Regions from separate parts of the Sphaerisporangium sp. NPDC005288 genome, predicted to be linked through region 2. Evidence: riboswitches for the same ligand, from Rfam matches in the RefSeq annotation. Region 2 holds a riboswitch; each other region holds the start of a gene.

Region 1 (6,526 bases), on a different contig from region 2:
TGGCCGGGATCGGTGGGCACGACCGGGTGGAGCGTCGCCACCGCGGCGATGCCGGCGTTGCCGGGGGCACAGTGGAGGTCGGACACCGCGGGGTCCAGGGCGAGGGCGCGGCACAGGGCATGCTCGCGGCCGCCGCTTCCAATCACAAGAACGCGCACGTGGGGAGTCTACGGGGCGGGTCTGGGGTCGCCGGACGCCGCGGGCGTCGCCGCAGGTCGGGGCATGTAGGGGGGCGCCTGCCGGGAAAGAACGGCCGGTCTTCACAGGCCGGGCGGCGGCCTTTTGTGAACTTCCACATGATCGAGTGATCCCGTGGGGATGTAAGCTGGGGGCTGAAGCCTGCCTGTGGTAAGTTAGGGCGGCTTTGGGCCGTCTCTCGGGAGATTGGAGGTGGAATCGGGATGACATCTGGTGATCCCAGCAGTACGTGCTCGCGCACGTACGTCGTGCGCAAACCCGACCACTCCAATTCGGTGTCCGACTGAGAGCCACACGCCTGTTCTTTTCTGCGACGTTCGTCGTGCTTTGATGCTTTCCGCGTGTGGGTTCCCGAGGTCGGGCGGGAAGGGACCGCCATGCGCTCGTCCACCCTTTTCCAGCGGATCAACCTGCACCAGCGCACCACTCACGTGCGCCTCGGCGCCTCGGCGCCGGTCACCTCTCTGCGCCGTGGGCCGCTCAACGGCCGCTGCGTTCCGCCGAGTGACTCCCTTGTGCAGTACGGCGCGTACATCGCCGGCAAGCGTGTCCACGTGTCCGGCATCCCGGAGGCCGTGAGTCTGGTCCGCGAGCACAATGCCGCGTCGGAGACCGGGGGCGCCTACGTCTGGGTGGGGCTCCACGAGCCGGAGGCCCCCGAGGTCGAGTGGCTGGCCGAGGTGTTCGGGTTGCACCCCCTGGCCGTGGAGGACGCCATCAAGGCGCACCAGCGGCCGAAGGTCGAGCGTTACGGCGACTCGCTGTTCGTCGTGCTGAAGACCATCGCCTACCTCGACCACGACCAGTTGACCGCCTCCAGTGAGATCATCGCCAGCGGCGAGATCATGGTGTTCGTCGGCCCCGACTTCGTGGTCACCGTGCGCCACGGCGAGCACTGTCCGCTCGCGGACGTGCGCGGCCGCCTGGAGGACAAGCCCAAGCTGCTCTCCCGCGGCCCCTCCGGCGTCCTGCACGCCATCGCCGACCACGTCGTCGACCGCTACCTGTCGGTCGCCGACCAGATGCAGGCCGAGCTGGAGGAGGTCGAGGCGGCCGTCTTCGCCGACGTCAGCTCCCGCGACATCGGCCGCATCTACCAGCTCAAGCGCGAGATGATCGAGATGAAGCGCGCGGTCACGCCGCTCCAGACGCCGCTCGGGGCCCTGCCGCAGCGCCGCATGATCCCCTCCGAGATGCGCGAGTACTTCCGCGACGTCGTCGACCACCTCTCACGGGTCTGCGAGCAGGTCGAGTCGTCCAACGAGCTGTGCAACTCCATCCTGCAGGCGGCCCTGGCCAGGTCCAACGCCCTGGCGAACGAGGACATGCGCAAGATCTCCGCCTGGGTGGCCATCGTCTCCGTGCCCACGATGATCGCCGGCATCTACGGCATGAACTTCAAGCACATGCCCGAACTGAACGCCGTCTGGGGCTATCCCCTCGTCATCGGCGTCATGCTCGTCATCTGCTCCCTCCTCTACCGCGGCTTCCGCCGCAACAGCTGGCTCTGACCTCCGGGCAGCCCGCCGCGTGCCGGCACGGCAGCCGTGACGGCGGCCGGCGATCCGCCGGCCGCAACCCCTGGATGACGATCCCGGCGACCGGGGCCGCCGGCGACAACTCCGGCGGCGGCGAGCCCGATGCCCGCGCGCCCGGTGGTGTCGATCCCGTCGACCGGGGCCCACCGGCGACCAACCTGGCGACCTCTGCTCGTCGGTGACAATCCCGGCGACCCCGCCCGGTGCCCCGTATGGCCGTACGATCCCCAGATGAGCAGGCGCGCGCCGGCGGCGGTGCTTCTGGCGATGACCATCGCTCTGTCCCTGGCCGCGTGCGCCTCCACCGCCCGCCCCGGTGCCCCGGCGCCCTCTGCGACCCCCGTGCTGTCCGGGTCCTCGGCCGGCACGCCCGGCCCGAGCGCTGTTGGGGTGCCCGACCCCGCCCCGTCCGTGGCGGCGGGCCCCACCACCCCGCTGTCCGTCGTCCAGGGTGAGGCCGAGTGGGTCGCCACCGGCGTGCACGAGTGGGGCGGCTCCATGAACACCGCCCTGGTGCTCGCCGAGGACGACGCCTGGGCCGCGGGCCACCACGACGAGGGCGCCGCGCTGATCAGGCACTGGGACGGCCGGTCCTGGCGGGAGGTGGCCGCCCCGGTCAGGGACGTCGCGATCCGCACCGTTTCGGCCGCACCCGGCAGTCGCGTCCCGTGGATCTTCACCGGGGACGCCCGCGCGTGGCGCCGGCAGGGCGGGGGCTGGGTGAGCATGGGCGGCCCGGCCGGTCCGCGCGGGCGCCTCCTGCGGGCGGCGGCGGTGACCGGGGCCCGCGAGGCGTGGACGGCCGGGGTGCTCACCGAGGACGGTGAGACGCCCTTCCTGGCGCACTGGTCGGGCGGGGTGTGGCGAGAGCTCGCATCCCCGGGCGGCATGGAGGTGGAGGCCTTCGGCGCGTCGTCGCCGCGCGAGGTGTGGGCGGTCGGCGTGGCGGGCGGGCATCCCGCGATCACGCGCTGGGACGGTGAGCGCTGGGCCGCCGCCCCGCTGCCCGCCGCCCCGGCCGCGGGGGAGGGCCACTTGACCGGCGTGGCGGTGAGTCCCTCAGGCGAGGCGTGGGCCGTGGGCCGAGTGAACCGGCCGGGTGAGCCCCCGGAGAACGTCCTGTTCACGTGGGACGGGTCGCGGTGGACCGCGCCCGTCGTCCCGGCCTCCCGCCTCCCCGCTTTCACGGCCGTCGCGGCCGACGGGCGCGGCGGCGTCTGGATCGGCGGTGGACGCGGCGGCGACGTGATCGTGCACTACGCCGCCGGACACTGGACCGTCGAGCGGACCCCGCACCGGTCGAGCCCGGCCGTGTACGGCCTGGCGGCCGGGCCTGGCGGCGTCCCGGCGATCGCCGTCGGCGGCGAGCCGGACTACGACGAGGACGGCCACGCCTGGATCTGGACCCGCCGCTGACCCCGCCCTCGCCCGTCCGGACCGCGCCCCCGTCTCGTTCGGCACAGACCTCCGTGTGGTCGCGGGGGCACGAATGCCCGGTGGCCACAGCATGGGCCTGCCGCCGAAGATCATGTTCCGGGTGGAGGCCCCGTCCGGTCACGCGGCGACGACGTCGGCGCACCCGTCATGCGCCGGCAGGACCATGACGACGGCTCCCACCCGATCGCGAACGCGCCGCGCCCGGTCAGACGGGCCAGGTCTCCGCGCGCCAGGCGGCGTCCCAGAACATCCACTCGTAGCGCGAGGTGGTGACGAAGTGCTCCAGCGCCCGGGTGCGCTGGCCGCCGGTCGCCTCGGCGCCCGCGTGGTCGGCGAGGGACACCACCCGGCGCACCACGCTCTGGAAGGTCTCGTCCCCGTAGGTGGCGATCCACCGGCGGTACAGCGGGTCGGGTGAGGACTCTTTCATCAGCGCCTCGCCCACCCGGGCGTAGATCCAATAACAGGGCAGCACCGCCGCGAGCCCGTCCAGGAACGACCCGCCGTACACCGTCGCCAGCAGGTAGCTGGTGTAGGCGCGTGTGGTGGGCCCCACCGGCTGCCCGGCGGCCTGCTCGGCCGACCCGCCGAGGTCGGCCATGAACGCGGCGTGCATCTCCTGCTCGGCGGCGATTGCCCCCACCGCGTCGCTCGCGAAGGCCCGCACGTCCTCCTCACGGGGCGCCTTGGCCGCGCACAGGGCCAGCGCGCGGGCGTAGTCCCGCAGGTAGTGCGAGTCCTGCACGACGAAGTGCCGGAACGCCGCGCGCGGCAGCGTCCCGTCCACCAGTCCCCTGATGAACGGGTGGTCGAGGATGGCCTTGTACGTCGGCGCGATGGCCTCCCACAGCTCCTCGCTGTACGGCCGCGCCTGCGACGGAACGACGGATTCGGACGTCGTCATGTGCACAACTCCCTACGCCGGCATGACCCGGACAGGTTCCAGCGGTCTGCGGCCACCCAGCCGCACTCTCAGCCCGGTCCACCGGACTCCCGCGTCCACTCTCGGCTCGAGCCTAGACCGTCGAGGCCCCCCACCGGGAGTGCTCCTGCCTCCACTCCCTCGCGAGCTCGGCCAGCATCGTGTGGTCGTCGTCCAGATCGCCGCCGCTGATTGCCCCGGAGATCGCGGTGAACCTGCCGGACGCCTGCGGATGCCCGGCATCGGCGGCGCGGCTGAACCAGGTGGCGGCCAGCCATTGATGGCCACGGCCCGCATGGATCGCCGCGAGCTGGAAAGCGGCCTCCGCGTGGCCGTGGCGCCCGGCGAGTTGGTAGAAGAAGATGGCGAGGCTGATCTTGTTGCCCTCGGTCTCGTAGGCGGTCGCGTAGACGTACGCCAGTTCGGTCGCCGCCTTGCGCGGTGCCGGGTGAGTGCGCAGCCGCACCGCTTCGTCGTCTCCCGCCGCGGCGGCCTGGTGGAGCCAGTCGCGGGCCTCGGCGAGCCGGTCGTGGAGCAGGGTGATGACCCACAGGCGCAGGCATGCCTGGGCGTCGCCGGCCTCGGCGTGCCGGACCAGACGGGCGCCGGTGCGGCCGAACCACCGTAGATAGCGCCGCATCGGCACCGAGATCGGCGGATCGGCCTTACGGGGCGCCGGTGGAGGGCCCTCCACAGGGGCAACGAGGTCAGGCGGCCATCCGGCCGCTGGGGAGGGATCGGTGTGGACGGGTGCCGGTGGGCGGCTCTCCACATGGGCAACAGGGTCTGGCGGCCATCCGGGTACCGGGAAGGGCTCCGCGTGGAGGGGGGCCGGCAGAGGGCTCTCCACATGCGCGACGGGGTATGGCCACTCGAACGCTGAGGCAGGGGCATGGGCAGCGAGGTCAGGAGGCCACCCGGGTACCGCGAAGGGCTCATTCTGGACGGGTGGGAAACGGGGCGGCGCGAGCGGAGGCTCGGTGGCCGGTGCGGCGGAAAACCCTGCTGGGGCGAAGGCGCCCGGAAACTCGGTGAGGGAGGTCGCGGCAGGTGGGCCTGCCGGAGCGGGGGACGGAGACGGCTCGGCGCCGGTGGAGAGGGAAGGGCGTGCGGCGCACCAGCGGGAGTGCCAGTCGGCGAGGCCGCCGAAGGCCGTGACGTCCAGCCCTGTGTCGGCCGCGGCCCGGTGGCAGGCGCTCACGAACGACGCCACCCATGGCCATGGGGGCAGCCCGTTGCGCTTGCCGGTGAGGATGTCGTGCGTGGTGCTCTCGGCCAGCTCTCTCGACCGCCGGCCATCTTCGGCGGGCGCGTGAGACAGCCGGCGTAGTTCGGCGAGGGACGGTATGCCGGCCAGTTCCCGCAGGTCGTTCAGCCGGCCGATGAAGGCCGCCACGCCGGGGTGATGTCCAGTCATGCCCTCCGCCGAATGAGTGATCGACGATCTACGTCAGGTAATGGAGTCATGGTTGCACCAACCGGGGCAATCTGACGGCCGAACCTGAATTCCACCTTGTCCGGACGTGGCGCCGGACGTTCCGCTGGGAGAATCCGCAGGCCACCGAACAAATCCGGATGGATCCGGATAGGTCGGGATGGTCCCGGTGGAAGACATCCCGGCGACGGTGGGCGAGGAGCCGGGAAACGTCGGTCCCGGGCCATAGGCTCCGGAGTCGTCCGGAGATGTTTGGGTCGGTCGTGGCCCCGCGCGGCGTCCTCCATCGTTGGTTCGGCACCCCTTCACCCCGAGAGAGAGAAGTCGATGCTGTCCTACGCCACCGTCACCCGCGCCACTCGTACGGCCCGCGCGGGTGCCGAGTCCCCGCGCCGCGCGACGCCGCAGTCTCGCCAGGCACGGCTGGACGCCGAGCTCCTCGGGCTGTTGGTCACCACCTGGGCCGTCCGCACGGGCCGCACCCCTCCCGCGCGTCCGCCGCACCAGCTCACCGCCGAGGAACTGATCGAGTTCTGGTCCGACGACCACACCGCCGGCGGGAAGGCCCGATGAGCCAGGCCCCGCCGCCCCGACGTCCACGGAGCCCGCACCGATGCCCCCCGACCAGCCCCTGACCCCCGCGCCGGCGCCCGCCGCCGCGCCGGCGATCGCCTCGGCACCGGTGGCCGACTCCGCGCCGGTGACCGACTCCGCGCCGGAGGATCCGCCCGCCGCCCTGGCGCGGCTGGTCATCACCGCCCGGCCGTTCCGAGGCGAACTGCAGGGCGAGTTGCACGCCCGCGTGCCCGCCCCGGCGACCCGCGGCGCGATCACCATGCTCGGATGCGTCGCCGTCGCGGCACTGCTGCTGCTCCTCGCCCCAGCGGTGCTGATGTACCTCGCCCCTCGCGCGGGTCTGTCTCCGGGCTGGGTCACGGCGCTGCTGGCGGGCGATCTCATCTGCGCCGCGATGTGGCTGCTGTTGAGAGGACGCGG
Region 2 (6,526 bases):
GGTGAAGTGGGCGACGGGCGTGAGCGTCGTCTCGTGGGCGAGCCGCTCGACGATCTCGACCGTGCGGTCGCGGGTGGAGCCGCCGGCGCCGTAGGTGACCGAGACGAACGTCGGGCGCAGCCGCTCGAGCTCGCGGATCGCGCGCCACAGCTGCCGCTCCCCCTCGTCGTTCTTCGGGGGCATGAACTCGAAGGAGAACGAGCGCCGCCCGGAGGCGAGCAGTTCCCGTACCGTCGGGACGCGGTCAGGACGGACGGATGGACGACCCAGAGCCATGGTGCCAAGGCTACAGGTCCGGACCGCCGCGCACCGATCGCCAACGTGCGCTGCCCGCGACAAACCGCCGAAAGCGAGGCGGCCGACGGGCGCTCCACAGGCCGCTCGGCCAGCGGACATCACCGACACCGCTGGACCCAGGACATCACACGGACCGAGGGACCCCACGACATCGCACAGACGTTCGACCGTCGGGCGTCGCACGGGGCGGCGAGCGACGGGCATCGCACAGAGCGTGCGGCGCGTACCACAGCCCCACACCGATCATCGCTCGCGTGTCGGGTTCCCTTCCGGTGCCGCGGACCGGTGTCGGCAGCTCAGCGGAGTACCCCGGGCGTGCCACCGCCGGTCCATGGCGTGGGTCACACAAGGGGAGGCGAAGCGGCGGCCCGTTGTACGGCCGTTAATCTCAGAGCATGACCACTTCCTTCGCCCTGTCGGACGCGTTCCGTTCCGAGGTGGACCAGCGCCTGCGGGCGTTCGTCGACCGGCAGCGCCCCCTGGTCAGCGGCCCGGAGCTGAGCCCGCTTCTCGTGGCCGCCGAGGACTTCCTCGCCGGCGGCAAGCGGCTGCGCCCGGCCTTCTGCTACTGGGGCTGGCGCGGCGCGGGCGGAGGCGAGGAGGCCGCCATCTTCACCGCCGCCGCCTCGCTGGAGCTCCTGCAGGCCAGCGCGCTCATCCACGACGACGTGATGGACGCCAGCGACATGCGCCGGGGCCGTCCGTCGGCGCACCGGCGGTTCCAGTCGCTGCACGAGGACTCGGCGTGGCAGGGGTCGGCGGAGCAGTTCGGCGAGGGCGCCGCGGTCCTGCTCGGAAGCCTGTTGCTGGTGTGGTCGGGCGAGATGTGGCGGACGAGCGGGCTGCCGGCCGAGGCGCTGGCCGCAGCCGAGCCGGTGCACGACCTGATGCGCACCGAGCTGATGTGCGGGCAGTACCTGGACCTGCTGGAGCAGGCGCACGGCCGCAGCACCTTCGACAGCGCGCTGCGGGTCGCGCTGCACAAGAGCGGCAAGTACTCGGTCGAGCAGCCGCTGCGCCTCGGGCTGCTGATGGCCGCGCGGGCGCCCGAGCCGTGGATCGACCGGCTGTGCGTCGACTACGGGCAGAAGGTCGGCATCGCCTTCCAGCTCCGCGACGACGTGCTCGGCGTGTTCGGCGACCCGGCCGAGACCGGCAAGCCCGCCGGCGACGACCTTCGGGAGGGCAAGCGCACGATGCTGATCGCGCGCACGCTGTCGGAGGCGACGCCCGAGCAGGCCGCCGACGTGCGCCTGCTGCTCGGCGACGCCAAGCTGGAGCAGGACGGCGTCGAGCGGCTGCGCGCGATCATCGAGGACACCGGCGCCCTGGCGGCGAGCGAAGAGATGATCAAGCGCTATCTGGACGACGCGCTGACGTCCCTGGAGCGCGCGCCGATCACCGGCGAGGCGCGCGAGGCCCTGCACGAGCTCGCCGTGGCCGCGACGGCCCGCCGCAGCTGACGACGGCCCCGCCAGGGGTCAGCCGGGCGTGAGGCGGCGGGCGAACTCGGCGGCGGCGGCTCCGGGGTCCTCCGCCTCGGTGATGGCGCGCACCACCACGACCCGGGTGACCCCGTACGACATGACCTCGTCCAGCGTGCCGAGGTCGATGCCGCCGATGCCGAACCACGGCCGATCGGCCGCCAGGGCCGCGGCGTGCTTCAGCAGTCCGGGGCCCGGAGCGAAACGGCCCGGCTTGGTGGGCGTCGGCCAGATCGGCCCGCAGCAGAAGTAGTCGACGCCCTCCTCGACCGCCGCGGCGGAGGCCTCGGCGTCGCTGTGGGTCGAGCGGCCGATCAGGACGTCCGGGCCGAGGATGTCGCGCGCGACCGCCACGGGCAGGTCGTCCTGGCCGAGGTGCAGCACGTCGGGGCGCGCGGCGTAGGCGATGTCGGCCCGGTCGTTGACCGCCAGCAACGCCCCGTGCCTGTCGCAGGCCGCGCGGAACACCTCCAGCAGCGCGAGCTCCTCGCGGGCCTCCAGACCCTTCTCGCGCAGTTGGACGACGTCCACGCCCGAGGCGAGGACGGCGTCCAGGAACTGGTCGAGATCGCCTTGGCGGCGGCGCCCGTCGGTGCAGAGGTAGAGCCTGGCGTCAGAAAGCGAGCGCCTGGGCACGCCTTTTCACCTCGGTGTGCCGACCGGCGACGATCGCGTCGATGGGGGCTCCCGGCAGGGAGTCGTCGGCGGTGAACAGCCACCGCAGGGCCTCGACGTCCTCGTAGCCGGAGTCGGACAGCACGGTGAGGGTGCCCGGCAGGCCCTTCACCACGTCGTCGCCGGCGATGAACTTCGCGGGGACCTCGGGCTCTGGGCCGCCGCGGCGGACGCCGATGAGCTTCTTGTCCTTCAGAAGCTGCTTGGCGCGCCCGGTGCTGAGCCCGAGCCGCCTGCCCACTTCCGTGAGGGGGAGCCACTCCCCCACCATTTGATCAGTCTCGCGGTCGATCTGTGCAACAGAAAGCGTCACGGAACCACAACTACCACGTCGCGCCTCTTCTCAAACACCCGCAGGGGGTCACAAGCAGTCGCGCAAGGGTATCGAGGGGTCGATCGCCCGATCAACGTCGACTCTTTGCCCGCCCTCGACGATGCGGCGGCCCTGGACCAGGTCACGGGGACGGTCGACGGTGAGGATGGCGGCCAGCCGGTCGTCCGCGGTGAACCAGCACGCCGCCCACTTGCGGTCGGTCTCGGGGTCGCCGCGCAGCACCAGCCGGCCCCCGTCGTGGTGGCCGGCGTACTGCACCATGCGGCCGAACTGCTCGGACCAGAAATAGGGCACCGGGTCGTACACGGCGGACTGGCCGAGCAGGGTGGCCACCGCGGTCTCGGGGGCGTTCAGGGCGGTGTCCCAGTGCTCGACGCGCATGCGCCGGCCGAAGCGCCGCGACCACCAGTTGGCGCAGTCTCCGGCCGCGACGACGCCCTCCATGGAGGTGCGCAGGTGCTCGTCGACCAGGACGCCGTTGTCGATCTCGACGTCCGAGCCGGCCAGCCAGGCGACGTTCGGGCGCACGCCGACGCCGGTTACCACGACGTCGGCCGGGATCCACGAGCCGTCCATCATGGTCAGCCCGCCGGGGTCGATCGAACCGACCATCGTGCCGAGTCGCAGGTCGATGCCCGCCTCGGCGTACCAGGAGGCGGTGCGGGCGCCGACCTCGGGCCCGAGGGCCACGGCCAGCGGTGACTCGGCGGCCTCGACGACGGTCACCTCGCAGCCGGCGCGGCGGGCCGCGGTGGCGACCTCGGCGCCGATCCACCCTGCGCCGACGATCGCGACGCGGCACTCGGGCACGAGCGCGGCGCGCAGGGCCAGGGAGTCGTCGATGGTGCGCAGCACGTGCTGGGTGCCCTCGCCGCGTAGCCGGACGGGGGTGGCGCCGGTGGCGATGACCAGGCCGTCGTACTCCAGTTCGCCCTCGGTGGTCTCCAGGGCGCCCTCGCGAAGCCCCTTGGCGGAGACGTTGGTGCGCAGATCGACGTCCAGCGCGCCGAGATCGGAGTCGACGACCGTCGAGTCCAGCTCGCCCAGCAGCACGGCCTTGGACAGCGGAGGCCGGTCGTACGGCCGATGGGCCTCCTCGCCGATCAGAGTGACGCGCCCTCGGTATCCGCGCGCCCGTAGCGCCTCGACACTGCGCACGCCGGCCAGTCCGGCCCCCACCACCACGACATGATTCACAACCTGACCCTAAGCGGCCAGGACGGTAACTCGCCAACGGCGATTTGGTAACAAATTGGCTCACTGTCCCATACGGGCAGTGATGAGACCACTCAAGCGGGTGGCGATGCCGTACCAGGGCGGAAACAGACCGCGTCTCCCGGCTCTCCCGCCGTCCCCGGCCGCGCCGGGACGGGATTAGGCTGGGTCCACCACGCGCGGGAGTCCGGCGAAACCGGGCTGAGAGGAGGGCTGAGGGCCCTCGACCGCCACGAACCTGATCCGGGTCATGCCGGCGAAGGGAGCGGACTCAGATGCAGGTGTCGAACGCGCCCCCGGCCGACGCCGCGCGGCACGCCGACATGATCGTCGTGGGCGGCGGCATCATCGGGCTCTCGATCGCCTGGCGCGCCGCCCGGCGCGGGCGTTCCGTCATCGTCGTCGACCCCGCGCCCGGCTCGGGCGCCTCGCACGCGGCGGCCGGGATGCTCGCCCCGGTCAGCGAGGTCGCCTACACCGAGGAGCCCCTGCTGCGGCTCGGCCTGGCCTCGCTGGCCCGCTGGCCGGCGTTCGCCGCCGAGCTGTCGGCGGAGTCGGGGGTGGACGTCGACCACCGCGGCGAGGGCACGCTCGACGTGGCCTTCGGCGCGGACGACCTGGCGGCGTTGTCCGAGGTGGCCGGCTTCCTGGAGAAGCTGTCGCTGCCCGTCCAGCGGCTCACCGGGCGGGAGTGCCGCCGTGCCGAGCCGATGCTCGCCCCCTCCGTCCGAGGCGGCATCCTGGTCGCCGGCGACGCCTGGGTGGATCCCCGCCGCGTCACGGCCGCCCTGCTCGCCGCGCTGGCGCGCCGCGGCGTGCCGGTGGTCGCCGACCGCGTGACGGGGCTGCTCTCCGCGGACGGGCCCGTGCGGGGGGTGCGGTGCGCGAGCGGCGCGGCGATCGGCGCCGGGCTGGTCGTCCTGGCGGCGGGGGCGTGGTCGGGCTCCCTTCCGGGCCTGCCCCCCGAGGTGCTCCCTCCGGTGCGCCCGGTCAAGGGGCAGATCATGCGGCTGCGCGGCGCTCCGGGGTTCCTCGGCCGGTGCGTGCGCGGCGTCGTGCACGGTTCGCGTGCCTACCTCGTGCCGCGCGGCGACGGCGAGATCGTGCTCGGCGCCACGCAGGAGGAGATGGGGTTCGACACCCGGGTGACCGCCGGGGCGCTGTGGGAGCTGCTGCGCGACGCCCGCGAGCTGGTGCCCGGGATCACCGAGCTGGAGGTGGTCGACCTGGCGGCGGGGCTGCGCCCGGGGACGCCGGACAACCTGCCGGTGATCGGCCCGAGCGGCGTGGACGGGCTGGTGCTGGCCACCGGCCACCACCGGGGCGGCGTCCTGCTGTGCCCGCTCACCGCCGAGCTGGTGGCCGGCGACCCCGACCCGGGGCTCGTCCCTCTCGCGGCGCTCTGCTCCCCTCTGCGCTTCACCGAGGCCCACCGATGAACGAAGGAGGAACGGGGCGCGCGCCCTGGCGGCGGCCAGGGAACTCCCGCCCCGGAACGGCGATGAATGTGATGATCAACGGTGTGTCCTGCGACCTGCCCGCCGGGGCGACCGTCGCCCGGGCGGTCCAGGAGCTGACCTCGTCGGGCGCGGGCGTCGCGGTGGCGGTGAACGACGAGGTGGTGCGGCGCGGCGCGTGGCAGTCCACCACGCTCAGCGAGCACGACCGCGTCGAGGTGCTGACGGCGGTGCAAGGTGGCTGACCACGGCGCCGGCCCCGCGGCGGGACACGACATCCACCGGAGCGGCGCCACCAGCGCGCCCGGGGACGACCTCGACCGCACCGGTGCGCACCCGGCGCCGGGGCACGACCTCGACGAGGCGGGCGACGCGCTGGTCATCGCCGGGGAGAAGTTCACCTCCCGGCTGATCATGGGGACGGGGGGCGCGCCCTCGCTGGACGTCCTGGACCAGGCGCTGGCCGCCTCCGCCACCGAGATCACCACGGTCGCCATGCGGCGCCTGGACCCGGCGGCCCGGGGGTCGGTGCTGGACGTGCTGCGCGGCCGGGGCGTCAAGGTGCTGCCCAACACGGCGGGCTGCTTCACCGCGGGCGAGGCCGTGCTGACCGCGCGTCTGGCGCGCGAGGCGCTCGGCACCGACTGGGTGAAGCTGGAGGTCATCAACGACGAGCGCACGCTGCTCCCCGATCCCATCGAGACCTTCGACGCCGCCGAGCGGCTGGTCGCCGACGGGTTCGTCGTCCTGCCCTACATCGGGGACGACCCGGCGCTCGCGCGGCGGCTGGAGCAGGCGGGGTGCGCGGCGGTGATGCCCCTGGGCTCCCCGATCGGCTCGGGTCTCGGCATCCGCAACCCGCACAACATCGAGCTGATCGTCGAGGCGGCGGCCGTCCCGGTGATCCTGGACGCCGGCATCGGCACGGCGAGCGACGCGGCCCTGGCGATGGAGCTAGGATGCGACGCGGTCCTGCTCGCCAGCGCCGTCACCCGCGCCCAGCGGCCCGGCCTGATGGCGTCGGCGATGCGCGAGGCCGTTCTGGCAGGTCGCATGGCGCGCCT
Region 3 (6,526 bases), on a different contig from region 2:
ACGGCCGAGCGCCGCTCGACGTCCGACAGCTTGTCCCACCGCGCGTCCAGGGTGCTGGCGAAGCCCTGGACGACCGTGATCGGGGTGCGCAGCTCGTGGCTGGTGGTGGCCAGGAACAGGTCCTTGGCCTCCTCGAGCTCCTTGGCCAGCGTCACGTCGCGGAAGTCCACGACGACCTCCGCGGTCTCGCCGATCCCGGCGCTGACCACGTCCAGCCAGCGGCCGGAGGGGAGCTGCGTGGTGAGCTTCTCGCCGGGCCCGGGCAGCGGGAACGGCGGGTGGACGCCGATCACCTCCGCCGCCGTCAGGCCGGTCAGCTCCTCCGCGGCGGGGTTCCACTGGGTGACCCGCCCGCCCCCGTCGAGCACGGCGATGCCGTCCGCGCTGGCGTCGACGACGGCGCGCTCGTGCGCCCGCTGCCGCACCGCGTCCTGGTAGGCCATGGCGTTGGCGAGCGCGATGCCGGCGTGCCCGGCGAGCAGCTCCAGCAGCTCCAGCTCGATGTGGCCGGCCTTGTGCTCGGCGAACAGCGCGTACAGGGCCCCGTAGGGCCGGCCGCCGACCGCGGCGACGCCGAGCGCGATGGTGTGCAGGCCCGGCAGCTCCGACCAGATCAGCTCGTCCAGCACCGCCTGGTCGCCGGTCTCCAGCAGCACCGTCTTGCCGGTGCGCAGCAGCTTGCCGACCAGGCTGCTGTGCAGGTCGGCGGTCGCGCCCTTCACCCGCTCCGGCAGGCCGTGGGTGCTCACCAGCCGCAGCCGCTCGTCCTCGATCAGCACGAAGCCGCCCGCGTCGGCCCCGGTCAGCTCGGTGAGGCTCGCGGCGATGCGGTCCAGGACCGGCTCCAGCTCCAGCTCGGCGTTGATGTCGCCCACCACGTCGGTGAGCCGCCGCACGAGGCGCGCGCGGCGGGCGGCCCGCTCGCGGGCGACCGCGTCGTTCTCCGCCGGGTGGTAGACGCTGACGTACCCGAGCAGCGCGCCGGCCTCCGACCGCAGCGCACTGATGTCCACGCCCACGTCCAGCAGCGAGCCGTCGCAGCGCAGGCGCTTGGTGCGCAGGGAGACCGGGCCGCCGGTGCGCACCCGTTCCAGCACCGCGTTGTGCTCGGCCACCAGCTCGTCCGGCACGAGCGGCGCCCGGCGCCCGGTCATCTCGGCCGCGGACCAGCCGAACAGGCGCTCCGCCGCGGGGTTCCAGATCAGTACGGTAAGATCACGATCGAGGGTTACGACGGCATTGGGCGAGCTCGCGATGACAGCGCGGGCAAAGCCGTCATCGAGGTTCTCTCCCCTGTCGTCACTCATGACCCCCATCGTGCCCGTTTTTGCCCCCGCGCCTTGGCACTTTCGATGTGCGAATCATCGCATTCGGCGCAGCGGCCGATGACATGGGCGCCACTCCCTCCGGCACGGCCGGGAGCAGGGCTCCCTCCGATACGCTGCCGGTAGGCGAGAGGGGTACGGCCATGACGACAGGGGATCTCGAGGCCCTGGTGCGGGTGACCGCTCCCGGCTATGTGGGCGAGACCCCGCCCGAGGTGGCCTTCGGCACCACCGACACGCCGGTCGGGCCGCTCGCGCTCGCCGTCACCGCGCGCGGCGTGGTCGCGTGCAGCTACGAGAACGAGCACGTCATCTTCGCCCGCGTCTCCCGCGAGATCGGCACGTTCATCGGCCCCGACCCGCGGCGCCTGGACCCGGTGCGGCGCGAACTGGACGCCTACTTCTCCGGCAGGCTGCGCGCGTTCACCGTTCCGGTCGACCTGCGGCTGGCCACGCCCTTCGCCCGCACGGTGCTGCAGATGACGATGGCCGTGCCCTACGGCCGCGTGACGACCTACCCCGAGATCGCCGAGCGCATCGGGCGTCCGCAGGCGCTGCGCGCGATCGGCAACGCCCTGACGGCCAACCCGGTGTGCGTCATCGTCCCCTGCCACCGGGCGCTGGAGGCGCCGGGACGGCCGGGAGGTTACGCCGGCGGCCCCGCCGCCAAGGAGGCCCTGCTCCGCCTGGAGGCCGCGGCGGACTAGGCGCACTCGGTCGAGGCCGGCGACCGGCTACGACGGGGCCACCGACTACGACCAGGCGACGGGTGCTACCGGGCCACCGGCGCGTCGGTGAGGGCGGCGCCGTCGCGGGCGCGCCGCCTCAGCAGGCCCACCAGCAGCGTCGCCAGCGCCGAGACGACGAACGCGGCCAGCGCCGCGCTCATCCACGGCTCCCGCTCGAACCCGACCAGTTTTCGAAGCGCCGCCCAGCGCTCGTCCCACCACTTCAGAGTGGCCGCTCCGGTGAACACCCAGTACGCCACGAAGCCGAGCAGCCATGGGACGAGCATCGCCCAGCGCGAGGGCGCGTCCTGCGAGGTGTCCCACCGCGCGGCCCCGCCCAGCACGAAGTAGTCGACCACGAGCACGGCGAACATCGGGACGAACACCGCGCCGATCACCCCGAGGAAGGCCCCGTAGGAGTTGACGTTGGCGAACAGCGCGACACCGGTCGTCAGCACGCCCACTCCGACCGAGAAGACCCGCCGGTCGACCCGGGGCAGCAGGTTCTGCAGGGACATGGCCGTGGAGTAGACGTTGGCGAACGACTGGTCGGCCTCCCGCAGCACCAGGACGCCGAAGAACAGCGCGCCGAGCGGCACCGCGACGAACGCGTTCCACACCCGCTCAGGGTCGTTGCCGACCAGGGCGAGGGCGACGATGCCGAGCACCAGGCACGCCACCTGGGCGATCGTGTAGCCGGTGACCACCCCGGCGAACGCCGCCCGCCCGGACCGCGAGTGCCGGGCGTAGTCCGCCGCGACCGGGACCCAGGAGACCGACAGCGCGATCACGTAGTCCACGGCGGGGGCGAACGCGTTCCAGCTCCCGCCGCCCAGGTGCGGCGCCTCGCGCAGCAGCGCCACCGCGAGCCACACCATCGCGACGACCACGGCGGCCGTCACGAAGCGGCGCAGGAGGCGGATGGCGCCCAGTGGGCGGATGGTCAGGGCGATCGTCAGCGCCCCGGCCACCAGTACCCACACGGCGTACGGCACGGAGTCGCCGAAGACAGCCCGCGCACCTTGGGCGATCACCCACAGCTCGAACGCCCCCCAGCCGAGCATCTGGACGATGTTCAGCACGGTCGGCAGGTACGACAGCCGGGCCCCGAACAGCCCGCGCAGCAGCACCATCGCGGGCGCGCCCGTGCGGGCGCCTGGGATGGCCGCCAGGCCCACCATGACGGTGCCGACCAGGCTGCCCACCACGGCGGCCAGCACGGCCGCGACCATGCTCAGCGGCGCGCCGCCCAGCGGGTCGAGAAGGTACAGGGCGCCGGAGAAGCCGAGCAGGCTCACCCCGAGGTTGGCCCAGAAGGCGCCCTGGTCGAGGAATCCGAGGGTCTTCGGAGGGGCCTCGTCGAGGGTCAGGGGGACTTCATCGACGGCGGACGTCATCGCACGCTCCCTACGCCGGCATTACCCGGACAGGTTCCGGCGGTCGGCGGCGCGCCCAGCCTTCGCTGGGAACCGCCCTCTCAGCCCGGTGACGCCCGAGCTCCCGCGCTATGTATTTTGCGCGATTATTACATCCGGCCGTCAGGCGACGTAGGGCTGCCCCCCGTTCTCGGCGACCATGGGACGCCCGGCCGCCTCCCACGAGTGCATGCCGCCGCCGACGTTGACGGCCTCGCGGCCCACGTGGTTGAGCCAGGCGGTGGCCTGGGCGGACCGGCCGCCGACGCGGCACACGACGTACACCGGGACTCCGGCGGGGATCTCCTCGACCCGCTGCTGCAGCGTGCCGAGCGGTATGTGGACGGCCGTCGGGGCGTGGCCCGCCTGCCACTCGTCGGGCTCGCGCACGTCGAGCAGGTAGGCGTCGTCGGGCACGGCCCCGGCCTGGATCTCTGGGACGGTCATGCCGACCATTGTCCCCGCTTCGCGAGCCTTCCGCCCGCTAACGGAGGGTTGTCGCGCCGTGACGCCGGGAAGTTTTCCCTTCGCGCACCGGCGAAGCGCCGCAAAACACCTCAGAGCCCCCGCGCGGCCGGCCACCTGGGACCACCACTCGCGCGGCGGGAACGGCCCCGGACGAGCGGGGCCCACCGGACGAGCCGAGGCCGCCTCACTTGAGCAGCCGGGACATCCTGCGGTCGGCCAGCGGCTTGCCGCCGGTCTGGCAGGTCGGGCAGTACTGCAGGGAGGAGTCGGCGAAGGAGACCTCCCTGATCGTGTCCCCGCACACCTCGCACGGCTCTCCGGCGCGCCCGTGGACCCGCAGGCCGGACTTCTTCTCGGTCTTGAGGTCCTTGGCGGCCAGACCGCGCGACCGCTCGACGGCCTCGCGCAGGGTGGTGACGATCGCCTCGTGCAGGTCGGCGACCGCGGTGTCGCTCAGCGAGTCGGCGATCTTGAAGGGGGACATCTTGGCCGCGTGCAGCACCTCGTCGGAGTAGGCGTTGCCGATGCCCGCGATGATCTTCTGGTCGCGCAACAGCCCCTTGATCTGCGTGCGACTGCCGCTCACGATGCCCTTGAGCACGTCGGGGGTGAAGCCGGGCGCCAGCGGATCGGGGCCGAGGCTCGCGATGCCGGGCACCTCGACCGGATCGGTGACGACGTAGACGGCCAGGCGCTTCTGGGTGCCGGCCTCGGTGAGCTCGAAGCCCGGCGCCCGGCCGTCGTCCTCGGGGGCGAACCGCAGCCGCACGGCCAGCGGCCCCTTGCCCAGACGCACCGGCCTGGCCCCCGACAGGTCCTCCCGCCAGCGCAGCCAGCCGCCGCGGGCCAGGTGGGTGACGAAGTGCAGCCCGTCGCAGTCGAGGTCCAGGAACTTGCCGTGGCGGGCCACGGCGGTCACCGCCAGGCCGCCGAGCGAGGTGACCGGCGGCCGCACGGTCTTCAGGGCCTGGAAGGCCACCACGTCCACACCGGCGACCACGCGGCCGACGGCCCGCTCGCGCAGGAACTCGGCGAGCGACTCCACCTCGGGAAGCTCGGGCATGCCATCACACTAACCGCTGACCGAGGGTCCGCCCGGTGAGCGGCCGGCGGGCGCGCGTGGCCGCTCACCGCGGGCCTACTTGGTGAGCACGTCCTTGGGCACCGGCTTGTCCTCGGCCAGGGAGCCGAACAGCCGCAGCGCGCGCTGGGTGTCCCACTTGACGACCGCGGCGCCGTTGATGGTGGGCAGCGAGCCGATGGGGACGGCGGTGGCGACCGGGTCGCCGCTCATGGCCATCCCGAGCGACAGCAGGTCGAAGGTGCCCGTGCCGCCGTCGACGGCGACCGAGTCGGTGGCGGCCATCGCCAGCGGCACCGAGCGGAAGGGGTTGACCAGCACGCCGGGGCTCGCGGCCTTCTTGACCACGGCCGAGAAGAACTGCCGCTGGCGCTGGGTGCGGTCGAAGTCGGGGATCGCGCCGGTCGCCCGGGTGCGGACGAAGCCCAGCGCGGTGCCGCCCTCCATGTCCTGGCAGCCCTTCTTCAGATTGATGCCGGCCTTGGGGTCCTTGATGTTCTGCTTGACGCAGATGTTCACCCCGCCGATCGCGTCGACGATGCCGACGAAGCCGCCGAACCCGATCTCCATGTAGTGGTCGAGGCGGATGCCGGTGACCTTCTCCACGGTCTTGGCCAGCAGTTTGGGGCCGCCGAAGGCGTAGGCGGCGTTCAGCTTGTCGCTGCCGTGCCCGTCGATCGGCACGAACGAGTCGCGGGGCAGGCTGACCAGGGTCGGCCGGCCGCTGCCGGCCGGCACGTGCAGGAGCATCATCGTGTCGGTGCGCTTGCCGACGGCCCGGCCGGTGGCGAGCTTCTTGCGCTGGGCGGCCGTCAGCCCGGCCCGGCTGTCGGAGCCGACCAGCAGCCAGTCTTCGCCCGGGGTGGCCGCCGGGCGCCCGGCGTAATCGGTGAGCGAGTCCACGACGTTGAGCCGGGAGTTGATCCAGAAGAACCCGCCGACGACGAGCACGATCAGCAGCACCAGCACGACCGCGAGGACGCGGAGCACCAGACGGCCGATGCGCCGGGGAGGACGAGGCGGATGAGGCGGCTGGTCGCCGCCCGAGCCGCTTCCCCCGCCGGGCGGCTGCGTGCCGGGCAGCGGACGCACCGGCGCCTGCCCCGCGCGCGGCTTGCCGTACACGCGCGACGCCCTGCCCCGGCCCTCGCCCGAAGGCGCGGTGGGCGGGGCCTCGGCTCCCGCGCCGTACTGCTGCAGGACGGTGGCGTCGTCGTCCGGACCGCCGGCCGACGCGCCGCCGCGCCCGCGCTCACCCTCGTGAGCCGGCGCCCCCTGCGGGAAGCGGTGCGCGGGCTGACCGGCGGAGTACCCGCCCGCCGCCTGACCCTCCGCCCGGCCATCCGCCCGGCCCGCGGCCGGCGCGCCGTACGCGCCCTCGCCGCCCGCCCCAGCAGGGCGCCGGAGAGCCCGCGTCGGCCCCTCCAGGGTCTCGTCGGATCCCCCCGACCCGCCGTTTCCCGGCCAATCGCCCACTTTCCCGTCCCCGTCCTGTGCCAAGAGCCATCT

Evidence for each region. Region 2 has a riboswitch for thiamine pyrophosphate ahead of thiO (glycine oxidase ThiO). Riboswitches for the same ligand answer to the same signal wherever they lie in the genome.
Region 1: linked by a shared signal. The riboswitch ahead of tenA (thiaminase II) and the one ahead of thiO (glycine oxidase ThiO) in region 2 are both predicted to bind thiamine pyrophosphate.
Region 3: linked by a shared signal. The riboswitch ahead of ABZU32_RS22080 (cytosine permease) and the one ahead of thiO (glycine oxidase ThiO) in region 2 are both predicted to bind thiamine pyrophosphate.

Annotation. Positions count from the first base shown of each region.
Region 1 is NZ_JBEXGT010000005.1:204,689-211,214, forward strand. It holds gene purD (phosphoribosylamine--glycine ligase) at 1-158, opposite strand, end outside; gene corA (magnesium/cobalt transporter CorA) at 576-1,709, shown strand; gene ABZU32_RS07445 (hypothetical protein) at 1,968-3,152, shown strand; gene tenA (thiaminase II) at 3,379-4,077, opposite strand; TPP riboswitch at 4,070-4,180, opposite strand; gene ABZU32_RS07455 (hypothetical protein) at 4,190-4,789, opposite strand; gene ABZU32_RS07460 (hypothetical protein) at 5,858-6,103, shown strand; gene ABZU32_RS07465 (hypothetical protein) at 6,144-6,526, shown strand, end outside.
Region 2 is NZ_JBEXGT010000025.1:33,302-39,827, forward strand. It holds gene metF (methylenetetrahydrofolate reductase [NAD(P)H]) at 1-276, opposite strand, end outside; gene ABZU32_RS23345 (polyprenyl synthetase family protein) at 693-1,760, shown strand; gene thiE (thiamine phosphate synthase) at 1,779-2,417, opposite strand; gene ABZU32_RS23355 (Rv2175c family DNA-binding protein) at 2,395-2,727, opposite strand; gene ABZU32_RS23360 (FAD-dependent oxidoreductase) at 2,818-3,987, opposite strand; TPP riboswitch at 4,175-4,287, shown strand; gene thiO (glycine oxidase ThiO) at 4,281-5,444, shown strand; gene thiS (sulfur carrier protein ThiS) at 5,507-5,707, shown strand; gene ABZU32_RS23375 (thiazole synthase) at 5,838-6,526, shown strand, end outside.
Region 3 is NZ_JBEXGT010000023.1:22,360-28,885, reverse strand. It holds gene ABZU32_RS22090 (PAS domain S-box protein) at 1-1,307, opposite strand, end outside; gene ABZU32_RS22085 (methylated-DNA--[protein]-cysteine S-methyltransferase) at 1,469-2,032, shown strand; gene ABZU32_RS22080 (cytosine permease) at 2,098-3,450, opposite strand; TPP riboswitch at 3,441-3,567, opposite strand; gene ABZU32_RS22075 (rhodanese-like domain-containing protein) at 3,592-3,924, opposite strand; gene ABZU32_RS22070 (DNA-formamidopyrimidine glycosylase family protein) at 4,121-4,999, opposite strand; gene ABZU32_RS22065 (LCP family protein) at 5,075-6,493, opposite strand.